One region of the Agromyces sp. NPDC060279 genome, then DNA from elsewhere that is predicted to be linked to it. Evidence: predicted binding sites of a transcription regulator. Region 1 holds the regulator's gene; the other holds the start of a gene.
The links. The regulator HrcA, encoded in region 1, represses chaperone genes, less so after heat shock. The targets are predictions, from matches to a motif close to TTNGCACTCGNNNNNNNCGAGTGCNAA.
Positions count from the first base shown of each region.

Region 1 (8,248 bases):
GCCCCTTCTCGGCCTTCGCACCGTCCCAGCGCGACACGGAACGCGCCGCGGACCACGGCACGATGCGGTCGACGCCGAGCTCGGTGGCGGCCTGGACGGCGAGCTCGTCGCGGTCGCCCTTCGCGAGGGCCTGCACGAGCACGAGCGCGGGGTCGGCCGGCTGCTCGCGCCGGGCCTCGTCGACCTCGATCGTGAGCTCGCCCTGGCCGCTCTCGAGCACCGGGCCGGACACGACCGTGCCGCGCCCGTCGCCGATCGCGATCCGCTCGCCGAGGCGCACCCGGGCGACCTGGACGGCGTGGCGCGCCTCCTGCCCGCCGAGCCGCACGACGTCGCCGGGGCCGATCGCCGTCAGCTCCGCGCCCTCGTCGAGGTAGAGACTCGCCATCTCAGCCGAGGAACCGGTCGCGGAGCTTCGCGAAGAGCCCCTGCTGGAAGTGCGCGAGCTCGGGCGCCTTCTGCTTGCGCGCGGCGGCCAGCTTCTCGACGAGCTCGCGCTCCTTGCCGGAGAGCTTCGTCGGGGTGACGACGTGCACGCCGATGCGGAGGTCGCCACGACCGTTGCCGCGGAGCCGCGTGACGCCGCGGTCCTTGACGGTCAGCACCTCGCCCGACTGCAGTCCCGGCTTCAGCTCGAGCTCGACGTCGCCGTCGAGGGCGTGCACCGTGGCGCTGGTGCCGAGCACGGCGTCGGTCATCGCGACCTCGAGCGTGCAGAGCAGGTCGTCGCCGTCGCGGCTGAAGACCTCGTGCGTCTTCACCTTCATCTCGAGGTAGAGGTCGCCGTTCGGGCCGCCGGCGGGACCGGCCTCGCCCGAGCCCGGCATCTGCAGCCGGAGGCCCGTGTCGACGCCGGCGGGAATGTCGACCGGCACGGTGCGACGAGCCCGGACCCGGCCCTGCCCCTGGCAGGTCACGCAGGGCGTGGCGATGATCGTGCCGTAGCCGCGGCAGGAGCCGCAGGGGCTCGCGGTGACGACGTTGCCGAGCAGCGAGCGCACGGTGCGCTGGATCTGCCCGGTGCCGTGGCAGATGTCGCACGTGACGGGCGAGGTGCCCGGGGCGCAGCAGCTGCCGTGGCACGTCTCGCAGACGACCGCGGTGTCGACCTCGAGCTCGCGGTGCGTGCCGAAGATGACCTCCTCGAGGCCGAGCTCCACGCGGATCAGCGCGTCCTGCCCGCGTTCGCGCCGCGAGCGCGGCCCCCGGCTCTGCTGGCCGCCGCCGAAGAAGGTCTCGAAGATGTCGCCGAAGCCCCCGAAGCCGGCCTGGCCGCCGAAGCCGCCCTGCCCGCCGAGGTCGTACTGCTGGCGCTGCTTCGGGTCGGAGAGCACGTCGTAGGCGTGCGTCACCTCCTTGAAGCGCTCGGACGCCTCGGCGCCCGGGTTGACGTCGGGGTGCAGCTCGCGGGCGAGCCGGCGGTAGGCCTTCTTGATCTCGTCAGGGGTGGCGTCGCGGGAGACGCCGAGGACCTCGTAGTGGTCTGCCACGGAGGGCGGTTCCTTTCGATGGGTGCCGGGGTGCGGCTGGTCGATGACGGCGGCGGGTCAGTGCTCGCCGAGCGTGCGGGAGAGATAGCGCGCGACCGCGCGGACCGCCGCCATGCTCGTGGTGTAATCCATGCGGGTCGGGCCGACGACGCCGAGCCGCGAGACGTCGCGGCCGGCCACCGCGAACGAGCTCGCGACGACCGAGGTCTCGGCGAGGCCGAAGGGGGCGTTCTCGCGACCGATGCTGACGGCGACGCCGTGCTGATCGGACGCCATCTCGCCGAAGAGCTTCAGCAGCACGACCTGCTCCTCGATGGCCTCGATCACTCCGAGGATGGAGCCGGCGAAGTCCTGCTCGGTGCGCACCAGGTTCGCGGCGCCGGCGACCACGAGGCGGTCGCCGCGCTGGACGCGGGCCTGCTCGGCGAGGGTGGTCGCGAGCGTGTGCAGCACCTGCGCGTGCCGCGGGTCGACCGCGGGCACCTCGCCTGAGAGCGCCTGCGCGGCCTCGGCGAGGGTGCGCCCGGCGGCGAGTTCGTTGAAGCGGGCCCGGAGCGAGGCGAGCGTCTGCTCGTCGACCGGCGAGCCGAGCTCGGCGACGCGCTGCTCGACCTGGCCGGAGTCGGTGATGAGGATGCAGAGCACCCGGTCGGGCGCGAGCGCCACGAGCTCGACGTGGCGCACCCGCGAGTTCGCGAAGCTCGGGTACTGCACGACGGCGAGCTGGTTGGTGAGCTGCGCGATCAGCCGCACGGTGCGGGCCAGGAGCTCGTCGAGGTCGCTCGACTCGCCGAGGAAGGTCTCGATGGCGTGGCGCTGGGCCTGGCTCAGCGGCCGCAGCTCGCTCAGCTGGTCGACGAAGACGCGGTAGCCCTTGTCGGTGGGGATGCGCCCGGACGAGGTGTGCGGGGCCGCGATCAGCTCCTCCTCTTCGAGCAGGGCCATGTCGTTGCGGATCGTCGCGGCCGAGACGCCGAAGGCGTGCCGCTCGACGATCGTCTTCGAGCCGACCGGCTCGCGGGAGGCGACGTAGTCCTGCACGATCGCGCGGAGCACGGCGAGCCCTCGATCGGAGACCATCAGCCCCACCTCCCGTCCATTGGCACTCGTCTTCTTCGAGTGCCAATCCTATCGCGACATCCTGCGCCGCGGGCATTGCGACGCCCCACGGGCGGCGCTACGGTGATCCCGAGTCCGCGCGCCGTCCCCCGAACGGGTCCGTACGAGCCGCGGCCGATCCCCAGCCCCGAAAGGCATCGCCATGACCGACCCCAACGCACAGACGCCCGACCCGAACGTGCCGCCCCAGCAGCCCGTGCCCCCGCAGCCGGCCGCCGCAGCCGGGCCGCTCCCGCAGGACCAGGACATCCAGTGGGCCTCCTTCGCCCACCTCGGCGGCATCCTCGGCTTCCTGCCCTCGCTGATCATCTGGCTCGTCTTCAAGGACCGCGGCCAGTTCACCAACGTCGAGGCGAAGGAGGCCCTGAACTTCCAGATCACGATGCTCATCGGCTACGTCATCGGCGCCGTGCTCTCGATCATCCTCATCGGCGGCCTCATCTCGCTCGCCGTCTGGGTGATCTCCATCGTCTTCTCGATCATCGCGTTCCTGCGCGTGAAGGACGGGCAGCACTACCGCTACCCCTTCGCGCTCCGGCTCATCAAGTAGTCGAACTCGGCCGATCCAGGCCGCAGCAGCACCGGCGGCGCGCCGGACGGGCCCTTCCGTCCGGCGCGCCGTTTCTGCCACCATGGAGGCGTCCGACCATCCCACCGCGCAGGCGGTGCAGCCAGGAGGCCTTCCATGACCGACGTGCCCACCCCACCGACCCCGCCGACGCCGCCGCCTCCCGGCCCGCCGGCTCCCCCGCCCGGCAGCCCCTACCAGCAGTCGCAGCCGCTCAACCCGGCCGACGAGAAGCTCTGGGCGACGCTCGTGCACATCGGCGGCATCTTCTTCGGCTTCATCCCGGCGCTGCTCGGGTACCTGCTGCTGAAGGACAAGGGCCCGTTCGTGCGCGCGCACACCGCGACGGCGCTGAACTTCCAGCTCACCATGCTCATCGCGAGCATCGTCGGCGGCATCCTGACCATCGTCATCATCGGCTTCTTCGTGATCCTCGCCGTCGCCATCGTGGTGATCGTGTTCAGCATCATCGCGGCCATCAAGGCGAACCAGGGCCAGCCCTACGTCTACCCGATGTCGATCAAGTTCGTGAGCTGATCACCGCATCCTCGAATCGCCCGTCTCCCCCGCGGAGGCGGGCGATTCGGCGTTCCGGCCCGATCGGAGCCCGCGCGACTCAGCCGAGCAGACGCCGGACCACGGCGTCGGCGAGCAGCCGTCCGCGGCGAGTGAGCGTCAGCCGGCCGGCGAGCGCCGCCCTCGGCTCGACGAGCTCGTCGGCGATGAGGCCGGCGATCGCCGAGCGCCCCGGCTCGGGGAGCGAGGCGATCTCGAGCCCCTCGCGGATCCGGGTGCCGAGCAGCACCCGCTCGGTCTCCCGCGTCGCCGCGTCGAGCGTCTCCCGGCCGACCGCCGGAGAGACGCCGGCGGCGATGCGGTCGGCGTACGCGGCCGGGTGCTTCGCGTTCCACCAGCGCACGCCGCCGACGTGGCTGTGCGCGCCGGGCCCGACGCCCCACCAGTCGTCGCCGCGCCAGTACCCGAGGTTGTGCTGCGAACGGTGCGCCTCGCCGCGAGCCCAGTTGCTCACCTCGTACCAGCCGAAGCCAGCCTCGGCGAGCAGCTCGTCGGCGAGCTCGTACATGTCGGCGGCGAGGTCGTCGTCGGGGGCGGCGAGCTCGCCGCGGCGCACCTGGCGGGCGAGCTTCGTGCCGTCCTCGACGATGAGCGAGTAGGCACTCAGATGGTCGGGCTCGGCGGCGATGGCGGCCTCGAGACTCGTGCGCCAGTCCACCAGGCGCTCGCCCGGCGTGGAGTAGATCAGGTCGAGGCTGACGTCGAGCCCCGCTTCGCGCGCCCAGGCGACGACGAGCGGCACCCGCGCGGGGTCGTGCGTGCGGTCCAGGGTCGCGAGCACGCTCGGCACCGCCGACTGCATGCCGAACGAGACGCGGGTGAAGCCGCCGTCACGGAGCTCGGCGAGGTACGCGGCATCCACCGAGTCCGGGTTCGCTTCCGTGGTCACCTCGGCACCCGGGCGGATGCCGAACTCGCGGCGTGCGGCCGCGAGCATCTCGACGAGCTGAGCGGCGGGCAGCAGCGTCGGGGTGCCGCCGCCGAAGAACACGGTGCTGAGCTCGCGGGCCGGCAGACCGGATGCCTCGAGCGCCGCCGCGCCGAAGCGCAGTTCCCCGATCGCCTGTCCTGCGTAGTCGGCCTGCGCGACGCCGCGCAGCTCGGTCGCCGTGTACGTGTTGAAGTCGCAGTACCCGCAGCGCACGCGGCAGAAGGGCACGTGCACGTACAGCCCGAGCGCACGCTCGGCGACGCCGTCGATGGTCTGGGCGGGCAGCAGCCCGTCCGCCGGCGCGGGATCGCCGATGGGGAGCGGTCCGGCCACGGCTCAGACGAAGGCGGGGTGCAGCGCGCGCAGCTCCCGCTGGGTGAGCTCGCGGCGGCGGCGGCGCACGGCGGGGGCCACGACGGCGCGGGCGCCGCCCGCCGTCTGCAGCGCCGAGCGGATCGTGAGCCAGACGCTGTCGTCCTCGCGGTGCTCGAGCACGAACGACTCCTCGCCGCTCTCCTCGCCGTCGGCGGTCGTGCCGTAGGCGAAGCCGATGCGGTCCGGCTCGTCGATGACGTAGACGACGAGCACGTGCGTGTCGTGGTGCCCGAAGCGGCGCTGCGAGCGGAGCGTCGCGGTCATCCCCGCAGCGAGGTACGGTGTGCCGTCGGCGGCGAAGCGCTGCTCGGTGTGCGGCTGGGCGCCGGCGGCGGGCGCCCCCTCGACGTCGTAGGCGATGCCGGTGTACTGCGTGCCGGTGCCGGCGGTCACGTCGAGCACCTCGAGCCCGGCGCCGCGCTGGACGCCCCAGGTCATCAGTTCTTCCGCGGCCTTCTCGAAGCGCTCCCGCCCCGAGCCGATCTTCACGCTGTCCTCCGCCGGGCGGTAGCCCGCCGGCGGGTAGCGGAGGAGATCGGGGGCCTGGGTGGCCCCGATCGCCCCGTACGTCACCGACTGGTCGGTGAACGAGCTCCGTCGCTTCATGACGCGCTCCCTACTTCTTCTTGGAGTCCTTGGACTCGGTGTCTCCCGAGAGCGCGGCGATGAACGCCTCCTGGGGGACCTCGACGCGCCCGACCATCTTCATGCGCTTCTTGCGCTCCTTCTGCTTCTCGAGGAGCTTGCGCTTGCGGCTGATGTCGCCGCCGTAGCACTTCGCCAGCACGTCCTTGCGCATGGCCCGGATGGACTCGCGCGCGATGATGCGCGCGCCGATCGCCGCCTGGATCGGCACCTCGAACTGCTGGCGCGGGATGAGCTCGCGGAGTCGCCCGGTCATCAGCACGCCGTACGCGTAGGCCTTGTCGCGGTGCACGATCGCGCTGAAGGCGTCGACCTGCTCGCCCTGGAGCAGGATGTCGACCTTGACCAGGTCGGCCGCCTGGTCGCCGGACGGCTCGTAGTCGAGCGAGGCGTAGCCGGCGGTCTTCGACTTCAGCTGGTCGAAGAAGTCGAACACGATCTCGCCGAGCGGCATGTCGTAGCGGATCTCGACGCGGTCCTCACCGAGGTACTCCATGCCGAGCAGGGTGCCGCGGCGCGACTGGCACAGCTCCATGATCGTGCCGACGTAGTCCTTCGGCGCGAGGATCGCGGCCTTCACCATCGGCTCGCGGACCTCGGCGATCTTCGCGCCGGTCGGGAACTCGCTCGGGTTCGTCACCGTGACGGTCTTCTTGTCCTCCGTCGTGACCTCGTAGACCACCGAGGGCGCGGTCGCGATGATGTCGAGACCGAACTCGCGGCGGAGCCGCTCGGTGACGATCTCGAGGTGCAGGAGGCCAAGGAAGCCGGCGCGGAAGCCGAAGCCGAGGGCGACCGAAGTCTCGGGCTCGTAGACGAGCGCGGCATCCGAGAGCTTCAGCTTGTCGAGCGCCTCGCGCAGCTCCGGGTAGTCGCTGCCGTCGATCGGGTACAGCCCCGAGAAGACCATCGGCAGCGGCTCGGTGTAGCCGTCGAGCGCATCGGCCGCGGGCTTCACCGCGGTCGTGACCGTGTCGCCAACCTTGGACTGGCGGACGTCCTTCACGCCGGTGATCAGGTACCCGACCTCGCCGACGCCGAGGCCCTTGCTGGGGGTGGGCTCGGGCGCGCTCACCCCGATCTCGAGGATCTCGTGGGTCGCCTTCGTCGACATCATCTGGATGCGCTCGCGCGGGTTCAGCTGCCCGTCGACCATGCGCACGTAGGTGACGACGCCGCGGTAGCTGTCGTAGACGGAGTCGAAGATCATCGCGCGCGGCGGCGCGTCGGCGTCACCGACCGGGGCGGGGATGCGCTGCACGACGCGGTCGAGGAGCGCCTCGACGCCGAGGCCCGTCTTGCCCGAGACCTTCATCACGTCGTCGGGCGAGCCGCCGATGAGGTCGGCGAGCTCGCGCGCGTACTTCTCCGGCTCCGCGGCGGGCAGGTCGATCTTGTTCAGCACGGGGATGATCTCGAGGTCGTTCTCGAGCGCCAGGTAGAGGTTCGCGAGGGTCTGCGCCTCGATGCCCTGCGCGGCGTCGACGAGCAGGATGGCGCCCTCGCAGGCGGCGAGCGAGCGGGAGACCTCGTAGCTGAAGTCGACGTGCCCGGGGGTGTCGATCATGTTGAGCGCGTACGCGACGTCGCGCCCGCTCTCGTCGGCGACGGCCCACGGCATGCGCACGGCCTGGCTCTTGATGGTGATCCCGCGCTCGCGCTCGATGTCCATGCGGTCGAGGTACTGCGCCCGCATGTCCCGGTCGGAGACGATCCCGGTGATCTGCAGCATGCGGTCGGCGAGGGTCGACTTGCCGTGGTCGATGTGCGCGATGATGCAGAAATTGCGGATCAGCGCAGGGTCGGTGGCAGCAGGCACCGGCGGGTTCACAGCTCTCGGAGACATCGATCGATTCTCCCATGACTTCGGGTGCGACTTTCGACGGATGCCCCGGTCAGGCCGCCGAGGCTACGCTGGGGCCCATCATGGCCGTGCTCGAAGCCCCCGTCGACGAGCGGGTGCAGCCCTCCGCGCTGCGCCCGGTCTTCATCGCGCTCCGCGCGGGACTCCACGTGCTCGTGGTCGGGCTCGCCCTCTTCGTCGTCGTCCGGGCGCTCGTCGCCGACGATGGCCTGGAGGTGCCGGTCACGGTGCTCGCGATCGTCTTCCTCGCCTGGTACGGCGCCGGCGTCGCCGCCGCGCACCGGCACCTGCCGGTGTGGGCGCGCGTGCTCTGGCTCATCGGCCTGCTCGCGCTCTGGGCCGCGCTCAGCGTGCTCACCCCCGACGCGGCCTTCCTCGCGTTCCCGCTCTTCTTCCTCGAGCTGCACGTCCTCGCCGCCTCGATCGCCGTGCCGCTCGTGATCGTCACCTTCGCGATCTCCGTCGCGAGCACGACGATGCACCTCGGCTTCGAGCCGGGTAGCATCCTCGGCCCGCTGATCAGCGCCGGCGTCGCGATCGTCATCGGACTCGGCTATCGGGCCATGGCGCAGGAGACGAGGGAGCGCCAAGCGCTGATCCTCGATCTCATGGCCACCCGTGAGGAGCTCGCCGCGGCCAGCCGGGAGGCGGGCACGAAGGCCGAGCGCGAGCGGCTCGCC
Region 1 covers NZ_JBHXBK010000003.1:186,992-195,239, forward strand. Annotated here, with positions in the region: gene ACFWE1_RS11985 (16S rRNA (uracil(1498)-N(3))-methyltransferase) at 1-388, opposite strand, end outside; gene dnaJ (molecular chaperone DnaJ) at 390-1,490, opposite strand; gene hrcA (heat-inducible transcriptional repressor HrcA) at 1,548-2,570, opposite strand; gene ACFWE1_RS12000 (DUF4870 domain-containing protein) at 2,752-3,159, shown strand; gene ACFWE1_RS12005 (DUF4870 domain-containing protein) at 3,295-3,714, shown strand; gene hemW (radical SAM family heme chaperone HemW) at 3,794-5,017, opposite strand; gene ACFWE1_RS12015 (DUF1990 family protein) at 5,021-5,665, opposite strand; gene lepA (translation elongation factor 4) at 5,676-7,550, opposite strand; gene ACFWE1_RS12025 (sensor histidine kinase) at 7,631-8,248, shown strand, end outside.

Region 2 (8,248 bases), on a different contig from region 1:
GAAGCCGGTGCCGTAGGCGTCGTTCTGGAAGATGATGCCGAGGGTGCTGTTGCCGTCCTCGGCGATCAGGTTGCCCAGCACCTCGCCCTGCAGCAGGTCGGAGGGCGCCGTGCGCCAGTAGAGGTCGTTGTCGTCGATCGTCGACAGGTCGAGACCCGTGTTCGACGGCGACATGAGCACCACGCCGGCGCTCGTGACCTGCTCGTAGATGTTGCGCGTCTGCGCCGACGCGGCCGCACCCGAGATGGCCGAGACGCCCTGCGAGAGTAGGTCGGTGACCGAGCCCGTGGCGACGTCGATCGAGGTGTCGCCCTCGTCGCGGAGGATGAGCTCGAGCTGGATGCCGAGGTCGGCCTTGTTGATGTCGTCGACCGCGAGCTTCGCTGCCGCGATCTGGGGCGGGCCGAGGACGGCGAGGCTGCCCGACTGGGGCGCGAGCTGACCGACCTTCAGGGTGAGATCGCGCGGGCCCGACTCGATGGGCAGGGCGTCGCCGGTGTCTGCGGGTTCGTCGGTCGGGGCGGTCGTGCTACCGCCGCCGCTCGTGCAGGCGGAGAGAAGGAGGGCGGCGGCGCCGGCGAGGGCGACCCCCGTCCAGATTCCGCGTGCACCGCGCTTGGCCGTAGCCTTCGCGAATACGCTCATGGTGCTCCTTGGGACTAAGGATTCGGACAGAACGATGCGTCAGATGACGCCGTGGTTTTGACAGTATTGCCCGGCCAACGCGGAAACAAGGGATGCCGGTCACAACCGCGTAACACCGCGTTCATCGTGACCGTCGCGCCCTCGGGACCGGTTTCGGCGCAGCATCCGTGCGCCGCGACGCCCATCGACGCTCGGATCAGACGGGCTCGGCGACGACCTTGCGGGTGGCGCGGGCGTTGCGCACGAGGTCGATCGTCAGCACGATGAGGGCGACCCAGACGAGGGCGAAGCCGATCCAGCGCTCGATCGGCATCGGCTCGCGCAGGATGAGCACGCCGACGAGGAACTGGATGAACGGGGCGAAGTACTGGATGAAGCCGAGGTGGATGAGCGGCAGTCGGCGCGAGGCCGCGGCGAACAGCAGCAGCGGCACGGCGGTCACGGCGCCCGCGCAGGCGAGGAGCACCGTGTGCCACGCGCTCACCGTGCCCATGGTGAGTGCGCCGCTCGCGGCGACCCACCAGAGCAGGCCCGCAGCCACCGGGGCGAGCCAGAGGGTCTCAAGGGTGAGCCCGGACACCGCGTCGACGCGATGCCCGACGCGCTTCTTGATGAGGCCGTAGAAGCCGAAGGAGAAGGCGAGCACCAGCGCGATCCACGGGAACTGCCCGTGCCCGACGGCGAGCACGACGACCGCGACGATGCTGATGCCGACCGCGACCCACTGCATGGTGCTGAGCCGTTCGCGCAGCACGAGCACGCCGAGGAAGACCGTCACGATCGGGTTGATGAAGTAGCCGAGCGCGGCCTCGACGACCTGGCCCGACACCGCGGCGTAGACGTAGGTGAGCCAGTTCACGAAGATGAGCACCCCGGCGGCGCCCATGGTGAAGAGCACCCGGCGGTCGCGCAGCAGCGCCCAGAACGGCCGCCAGCCCCGGGTCACCGCGAGCAGCAGCGCGCAGAAGACGAGGGAGAGCAGGATGCGCCAGGCGACGATCTCGACGGGCCCGCTCGGGGCGAGCGCGATGAAGTAGACGGGCAGGAAGCCCCAGAGCACGTAGGCGGACACGGCGTAGCCGAGCCCGGAACGGCTGAGCGGCGAGGGCCCGCCCGACGGGCGGGCGGCGGATGCGGCGCCGGCCGTCTCGGCTGGGCGGTCGGCGGGGCTGTTCACCGGCTCAGCCTACGCCCGGCCGGCGACGTTCGAGGTTGCCGCGAGCCCCGGGAACGCGGAACGGCCCGGATGCACGAGGCATCCGGGCCGTTGCGAACGATGCTGAAGGTCAGCGGACGACGACCGCGAGGACGTCGCGGGCCGAGAGCACGAGGAACTCGTCGGCGCCGAACTTGACCTCGGTGCCGCCGTACTTCGAGTAGAGCACGCGGTCGCCGACGGCGACGTCGAGCGGCACGCGGTTGCCGTTGTCGTCGATGCGGCCGGGGCCGACGGCGACGACCTCGCCCTCCTGCGGCTTCTCCTTGGCGGTGTCGGGGATGACGAGGCCCGACGCAGTGGTCTGCTCAGCCTCGACCTGCTTGATGACGATGCGATCCTCGAGCGGCTTGATGGAAACCGACACGGTTGACCCCTTTTCTAGATGACGACTTGTCTTGGAAGACTGGGTTAGCAGCCTCGGAACGAGAGTGCTAACTGAAGTCTAGGGTGCATCTGGCACTCGTGCAACGTGAGTGCCAGCGTCGGGTTGGGGGCGCGAGTCGCACGACGATCCGCCGCCTCCGGCGCGTCCGCCCGGCGCGCCGCCCGAATCGTCGTGCAGCTCGCTCCTGGAGCGGGTGTGGGGGGAACCGCGGGTGCTAGCGTGGCCGGGTGGATCGCGCCGAACTCGTGGAACTGCTGTCGCCGGAGGGGCTCCGCCTCCTCGATTCGATCGGTGAGTGGGACGCGAAGGCCGACGTCGTGAAGACCGTCGCGGCACTGCGCAAGCAGGGCCACGCCCCCGCCCTCGTGGCGGCCGTGCTGAGTCAGGCCCGGCTGCGCGCGAAGGGGCGGGCGAAGTTCGGCGAGTTCGCCTCGCGCATGCTCTTCACCGAGCCCGGCCTCGAACAGGCGACGCGGCTGAACGTGGCGGCGCTGCACGCCGGCCGCTTCGCCCGCGCGGGCATCTCGCACGTCGCCGACCTCGGCTGCGGCATCGGCGGCGACGCCCTCGCCCTCGCCGCGATCGACCTCGAGGTCACCGCGGCGGACGCCGACGAGGTGACCGCCGCGATCGCCGCGTACAACCTGACCCCGTTCCCGCAGGCCACCGTGCTGCACGCGCGCGCCGAGGAGGTCGCCCTCGGCGGCATCGGTGGCGCGTGGCTCGACCCGGCGCGCCGGGTCACCTCGGGCGGCAGCACGCGACGGCTGGCGGATGCCTCCGACTACTCCCCGCCCCTCGACTTCGCCTTCGGGCTCGCCGACCGGCTCCCCGTGGGCGTGAAGCTCGGGCCCGGCACCGACCGCGGGGTGATCCCGGCGGGCGCCGAGGCGCAGTGGGTCTCGGTCGACGGCGACGTCGTGGAGCTCGCCGTCTGGCTCGGCGCGCTCGCCCGGCCGGGCGTCGGCCGTGCGGCCCTCGTCATCCGGGGCGGCACCGCGCACGAGCTCACCGCCGCGGCCGACAGCCCCGACGAGCCCGTCGGCGAGCTCGGCGGCTACGTCTACGAGCCGGACGGCAGCGTCATCCGGGCCCGGCTGATCGGCGACCTCGCCCGCTCGCTGGACGCGCGGATGCTCTCCGACGGCATCGCCTACCTGAGCGGCGACCGCCTGGTCGAGACGCCGTTCGCCCGCGCGTTCCGGGTGCTGGAACGGCTGCCCGCCGAGGAGCGGCAGCTGCGCCGCGAGCTCGCAAGCCGCGGCGTCGGCACGCTCGAGATCAAGAAGCGCGGGGTCGACGTGGACCCGGCGGCGCTGCGCACCCGGCTGAAGCTCTCGGGTGCGGCCTCGGCGACGATCATCCTGACGCGCGAGGCCGGTCGGCACGTCGCGCTGCTCGTCGAACGCGCCGACTGAGCCGGGCCGCCGGGCCTCAGCGCGGGAGCGCGCCGAAGACGATCGCGTAGTAGCCGATCCACACGGCCGAGAACACGAGCCCGCCGAGGCCGGTGCCGATGCCCGCGAAGGCGAGCGTGCGACCGTGCTCCTCGCGGCGGAGGCCGAGCACGCCGAAGACGATCGCGGCGAGCGAGACGGGCAGCATCCAGCCCACGAAGAGCGAGGCGATGCCGCCGATCGTGCCGGTGATCACCGAGATCCAGCTGTAGACCCGCCGCTGCGCGTCGTCATCGTCGGCGACGTCGACGTGCTCGACCGGTTCGGGCAGGGGCGGCCGATGCACGAGCAGCAGCTGCCCAGTCGAGAGCGAGCGCAGCTGCCCGGTGTCGACGGGCACCTCGTACTCGCGCTGCTCGATCGCGGTCGGCGGCTCGTCGAGCCGGCGCGGCTCCGCCGCCGGTGCGCCAGCCGCGCCTTCGTCGTCGGGGCGGCGCCGGCGCCCGGTCGCGCCGCCGAGGGCCTCGCGCACGGCGGGCTCGCCGCGGAAGGTCGGCTCGGCCGGCTCGTAGGGCGCGAGCGGCCGCGTGGGGTCGAAGCGCTCGGGGGTCCCGTCGTCCGACGGGTCCCCCGAACGATCGTTCGATTCGGACAGGGCGATTCCGATCAGTACGGGTAGCTACTGGTCGACGCGGCGAGCACGATGAAGAAGATCACGATGCCGATGACCCAGAGCAGGCCGATCGCGATGCCCACGAAGCCGGTGATGAGGCCGGTGAGCCAGAAGCCCTTGGCCGCCGGCTCCTTCTTGCGGCCGAGGAAGCCGAGCACGATGGCCGCGATCGAGAAGAGCGCGCCGAAGCCGTAGAACAGGCTGCCCAGCAGGCCGAGGATGCCGCCGATCATCGAGATGATGCTGAGCGTGGGCGTGGGCGCCGCCGGGGCCGGGGCGTACGCGGCGTAGCCGGGCTGCTGGCCGTAGGGCTGCTGCCCGTAGCCGGGCTGCTGCCCGTAGCCGGGCTGCTGCGCGTACTGCTGCTGGCCGTAGGGCTGCTGCTGGCCGTAGGGCTGCTGGCCGTAGGGCTGCTGCGGCTGGCCGTACGCCGGCGGAGCCGGGGCGGCGGCGGGCGGCTGCGGGGCGCCGTACGCCGGAGCCTCGGGCGCCGGGGCCTCGGGCGCACCGTACGACGGCGGCGTCGGAGCCGCCGGGGGCTCGGGCGCGGCGGGCGTCGCAGGCGGCTCGGGCGAGGCCGGCGGCTCGGGCGCCGAGGGCACCTCGGGGGTGCCGGCGGCGCTCGGCTCGGGCTCGGCCGGGGTCTGCGGGGTGTTCTGGTCGCTCATGTGCGTGCCTCTCGTGTCGCGCGCGGAGCGCGGGACGGCTGGGGTCGGGATCTGCGGCGGCTCAGCCGCTGACGCTGACGTTGGACATCGTGGCGGCGGCCGCCACCACGACGATGACGACGATGATGGCGATGACCGAGAGCGCGACGCCGACGTAGCCGATGATGGTGCCGGCGAGCGCCGCGCCGCGGCCCTCCTCGCCTCGCTGCTTGATCTGGCTGAGCGAGATGTGGCCGCAGATGATGCCGACGATGAAGCCGAACCCGGTGAGCAGACCCGCGAGCGAGGCGACCAGCGACACGACCGCGAGGGTGTTCGTCTTGGCCGGCGCCGGGATGCGCGACTCCTGGTCGACGTAGTTGGGAACGATCGGGTCCTCGGGTGGCGTCGCCGAGGTCGCCATGCCGAAGTCGGCCGACGCCGGCGTGAACGCCGGGTCGGAGTTCTGCCTGGGATCGCTCATCGCTGGCCCTCCTCGTGCTCGGCTGCCCGGTCGCGCCGCTTCAGGCGCAGTTCCCCCCGAGGCATCCGGCCTCTGCGCCAAGCCTAGCGCGGGCCATTCCCCGGCGCGAGGGCGCCAGCGCGCCGCCCGGTCAGGCCTGGATCTCGGTGACCGGCAGCGTCGAGTCGGCGCCGAAGCCGAGCGTCGACGGCTCGTGCCCGCCCATGATGAGCTGCGCGCCGAGCGCCGCGATCATCGCGCCGTTGTCGGTGCAGAGCGAGAGCGGCGGGATGCGCAGCTCGATGCCGGCCGCCGCGGCGCGCTCGGCGGCCAGCTCGCGCAGCCGGGCGTTCGCGATGACGCCGCCGCCGAGCAGCAGGCGCGGGACGCCGAGCTCGCGGCACGCGTCGACGGCCTTCGCGGTCAGCACGTCGACGACGGCCTCGCGGAAGCTCGCCGCGACATCGGCGACCGGCACGGGCTCGCCGGCGGCCTCGCGCTGCTCGACCCAGCGGGCGACCGCGGTCTTGAGGCCCGAGAAGCTGAAGTCGTAGCGGTGGCGCTCGAGGTCCTTCGGCTTCGTCAGGCCGCGGGGGAAGCGGATGGCGGCGGGGTCCCCGCCGACCGCGGCGCGATCGATCTCGGGGCCGCCCGGGTAGGGCAGGCCGAGCAGCCGGGCCACCTTGTCGAAGGCCTCGCCGGCCGCGTCGTCGATGGTCTCGCCGAGCAGCTCCACGTCGGAGACGAGGTCGCGCACGAGCAGCAGCGAGGTGTGCCCGCCCGAGACGAGCAGCGCGATCGTGGGCGTCTCGAGCGGGGCCGCCGTGTCGAGCAGATCGGCGCCGACATGCCCGACGAGGTGGTTCACCGCGTAGATCGGCACGCCCAGCGAGACGGCGAGCGCCTTCGCGGCGCCCACGCCGACCATGAGCGCGCCGGCGAGCCCCGGCCCGCTCGTGACCGCGACCGCGTCGAGCTCGTCGAGGGAGACGGATGCCTCGGCGAGCGCCTGCCGGATCGTCGGCTCGAGCGCTTCGAGGTGCGCCCGCGCGGCGACCTCGGGCACGACGCCGCCGTACCTGGCGTGCTCGTCCATCGAGGAGGCGATCGTGTTCGCGAGCAGCTCGGTGCCGCGGACGATGCCGACGCCGGTCTCGTCGCAGCTCGTCTCGATGCCGAGCACGAGCGGGGCGCTGCGGTTCACGACTGGGCCTCCTCGATCGGGTCGGCGGGCCGGGAATCGGCCGGGCGGGTGACGGGCTCGGGCACCTCGAGGCGCATCAGCACCGCGTCGACGCCGTTCCGGTAGTAGCGGGGCCGCACGCCGAGCTCCGTGAAGCCGAGCGAGGTGTAGAGGCCGCGGGCCACGGGGTTGTCGGCGCGGACCTCGAGGAAAACCTGCACCGCGTCGCGGCGACGCGCCTCGGCGATGAGCGCCTGCATGAGCACGCGGCCCAGGCCGGTGCCCCGATGCGCGGGCTCGACGGCGATCGTCTGGATGTCGCCCTGCCCGCTCCCCCGCGGTGCGAGCAGCCCCGCGTAGCCGTACACGGCGTCGGGCGCGGCATCCGCCTCGGCCTCCCCGTCGACGGCGACCAGGTAGAAGCCGTGCTCGCTCGCGAGCTCGCGGCGCATCGCGTCCTCGGGCCAGGCGTCCTCGGTGAAGGTGTCGCGCTCGAGGCGCATGATCGCGCCGAGATCGCTCGGGCGGGCGCGGCGGAGCAGCACGCTCACGGGGTCACCCGCTTGCCGGCCGACGGCGTGACGTCGGGCTCGCGCAGGTAGATCGCCGTGTCGTCGGCGAGGGGCAGGCGGCGGGCCGCGAAGGCCAGCTCGGCGAGCATGCCGATGCCGCCGGCCGGCACCTCGGCCGCGTCGATCCGCACGCCGTCGAAGGCGGGCACCTCGTCGCGCGGCACGAGCACGGGGCCGGCGGTGCGCACCGGCAGGCCGTCGGCGTCGAGCCCGAGGTACTCGGAGACGGCGAGTTCGCGGCGGCGCGCGTCGGTCACGACCTGCAGGGCGGATGCCCCGCCCGCGCCGAGGTGCGCCCAGGCGACGGCGTCGTGGCTCGGCACGGGAACCAGCGGGCGGCCGATGCCGATCGCGAAGGCGCGTGCGGCGGCGATGCCGACCCGGAGGCCCGTGTACGGGCCGGGCCCCATGCCGACCGCGACGCCGGAGAGCTGCGCGGGGGCGACGCCCGCGGCCGCGAGCGTCTCGGCGATGAGCTCGCCGATGACCTCGGCGTGCCGCATCGCATCGGCGGTGCCGCGCTGGTCGAGCACGCCGCCGTCGCGATCGACCACGGCGACGCTCGTGCCGGCCGAGGTGTCGATGGCGAGGAGCATGCCTCCAGCCTATTCGCCCCGTCCCTCGCGCAACTCAGGAGCGGCCCGATCGGCATCCGCGGAATCCGGGCCCGGGTGCGCCAACTCCTCGCGCGTATCCGCCGGATGTTCCTGAATTCGTTCGAGGAGGGGGCCGCGCAGGGTGAGCGTGCGGGGCTCGTCGGCCTCGAGGTCGAGCTCGGCCGACGGCTCGGCGTCGGCGCCGGTGCGCCGTTCGATGACGACCTCGAGCCAGGCCGGGTGCGACTCGTCGACGAGGCCGGCGGCCCACTCCGCCACGACGACGGAGCCGTCGAAGTCGAGGTCGAGGTCGTCGAGCTCGAGTGCGTCGCTCAGCCGGTACGCGTCGACGTGCACGAGCGGCGCGCCGCCGACGAGGCTCGGGTGGGTGCGGGCGAGCACGAAGGTCGGGCTCTGCACGGGACCGCGGATGCCGAGGCCCTCGCCGATCCCCCGGGTGAGCGTCGT
Region 2 covers NZ_JBHXBK010000001.1:970,971-979,218, forward strand. Annotated here, with positions in the region: gene ACFWE1_RS04525 (ABC transporter substrate-binding protein) at 1-645, opposite strand, end outside; gene rarD (EamA family transporter RarD) at 842-1,822, opposite strand; gene groES (co-chaperone GroES) at 1,932-2,228, opposite strand; gene ACFWE1_RS04540 (SAM-dependent methyltransferase) at 2,477-3,667, shown strand; gene ACFWE1_RS04545 (hypothetical protein) at 3,684-4,178, opposite strand; gene ACFWE1_RS04550 (hypothetical protein) at 4,313-4,987, opposite strand; gene ACFWE1_RS04555 (DUF4190 domain-containing protein) at 5,049-5,450, opposite strand; gene tsaD (tRNA (adenosine(37)-N6)-threonylcarbamoyltransferase complex transferase subunit TsaD) at 5,581-6,633, opposite strand; gene rimI (ribosomal protein S18-alanine N-acetyltransferase) at 6,630-7,163, opposite strand; gene tsaB (tRNA (adenosine(37)-N6)-threonylcarbamoyltransferase complex dimerization subunit type 1 TsaB) at 7,160-7,780, opposite strand; gene tsaE (tRNA (adenosine(37)-N6)-threonylcarbamoyltransferase complex ATPase subunit type 1 TsaE) at 7,790-8,248, opposite strand, start outside.
Region 2: a site for HrcA is predicted at 2,318-2,344, ahead of groES (co-chaperone GroES). Genes of this name have one in related genera too.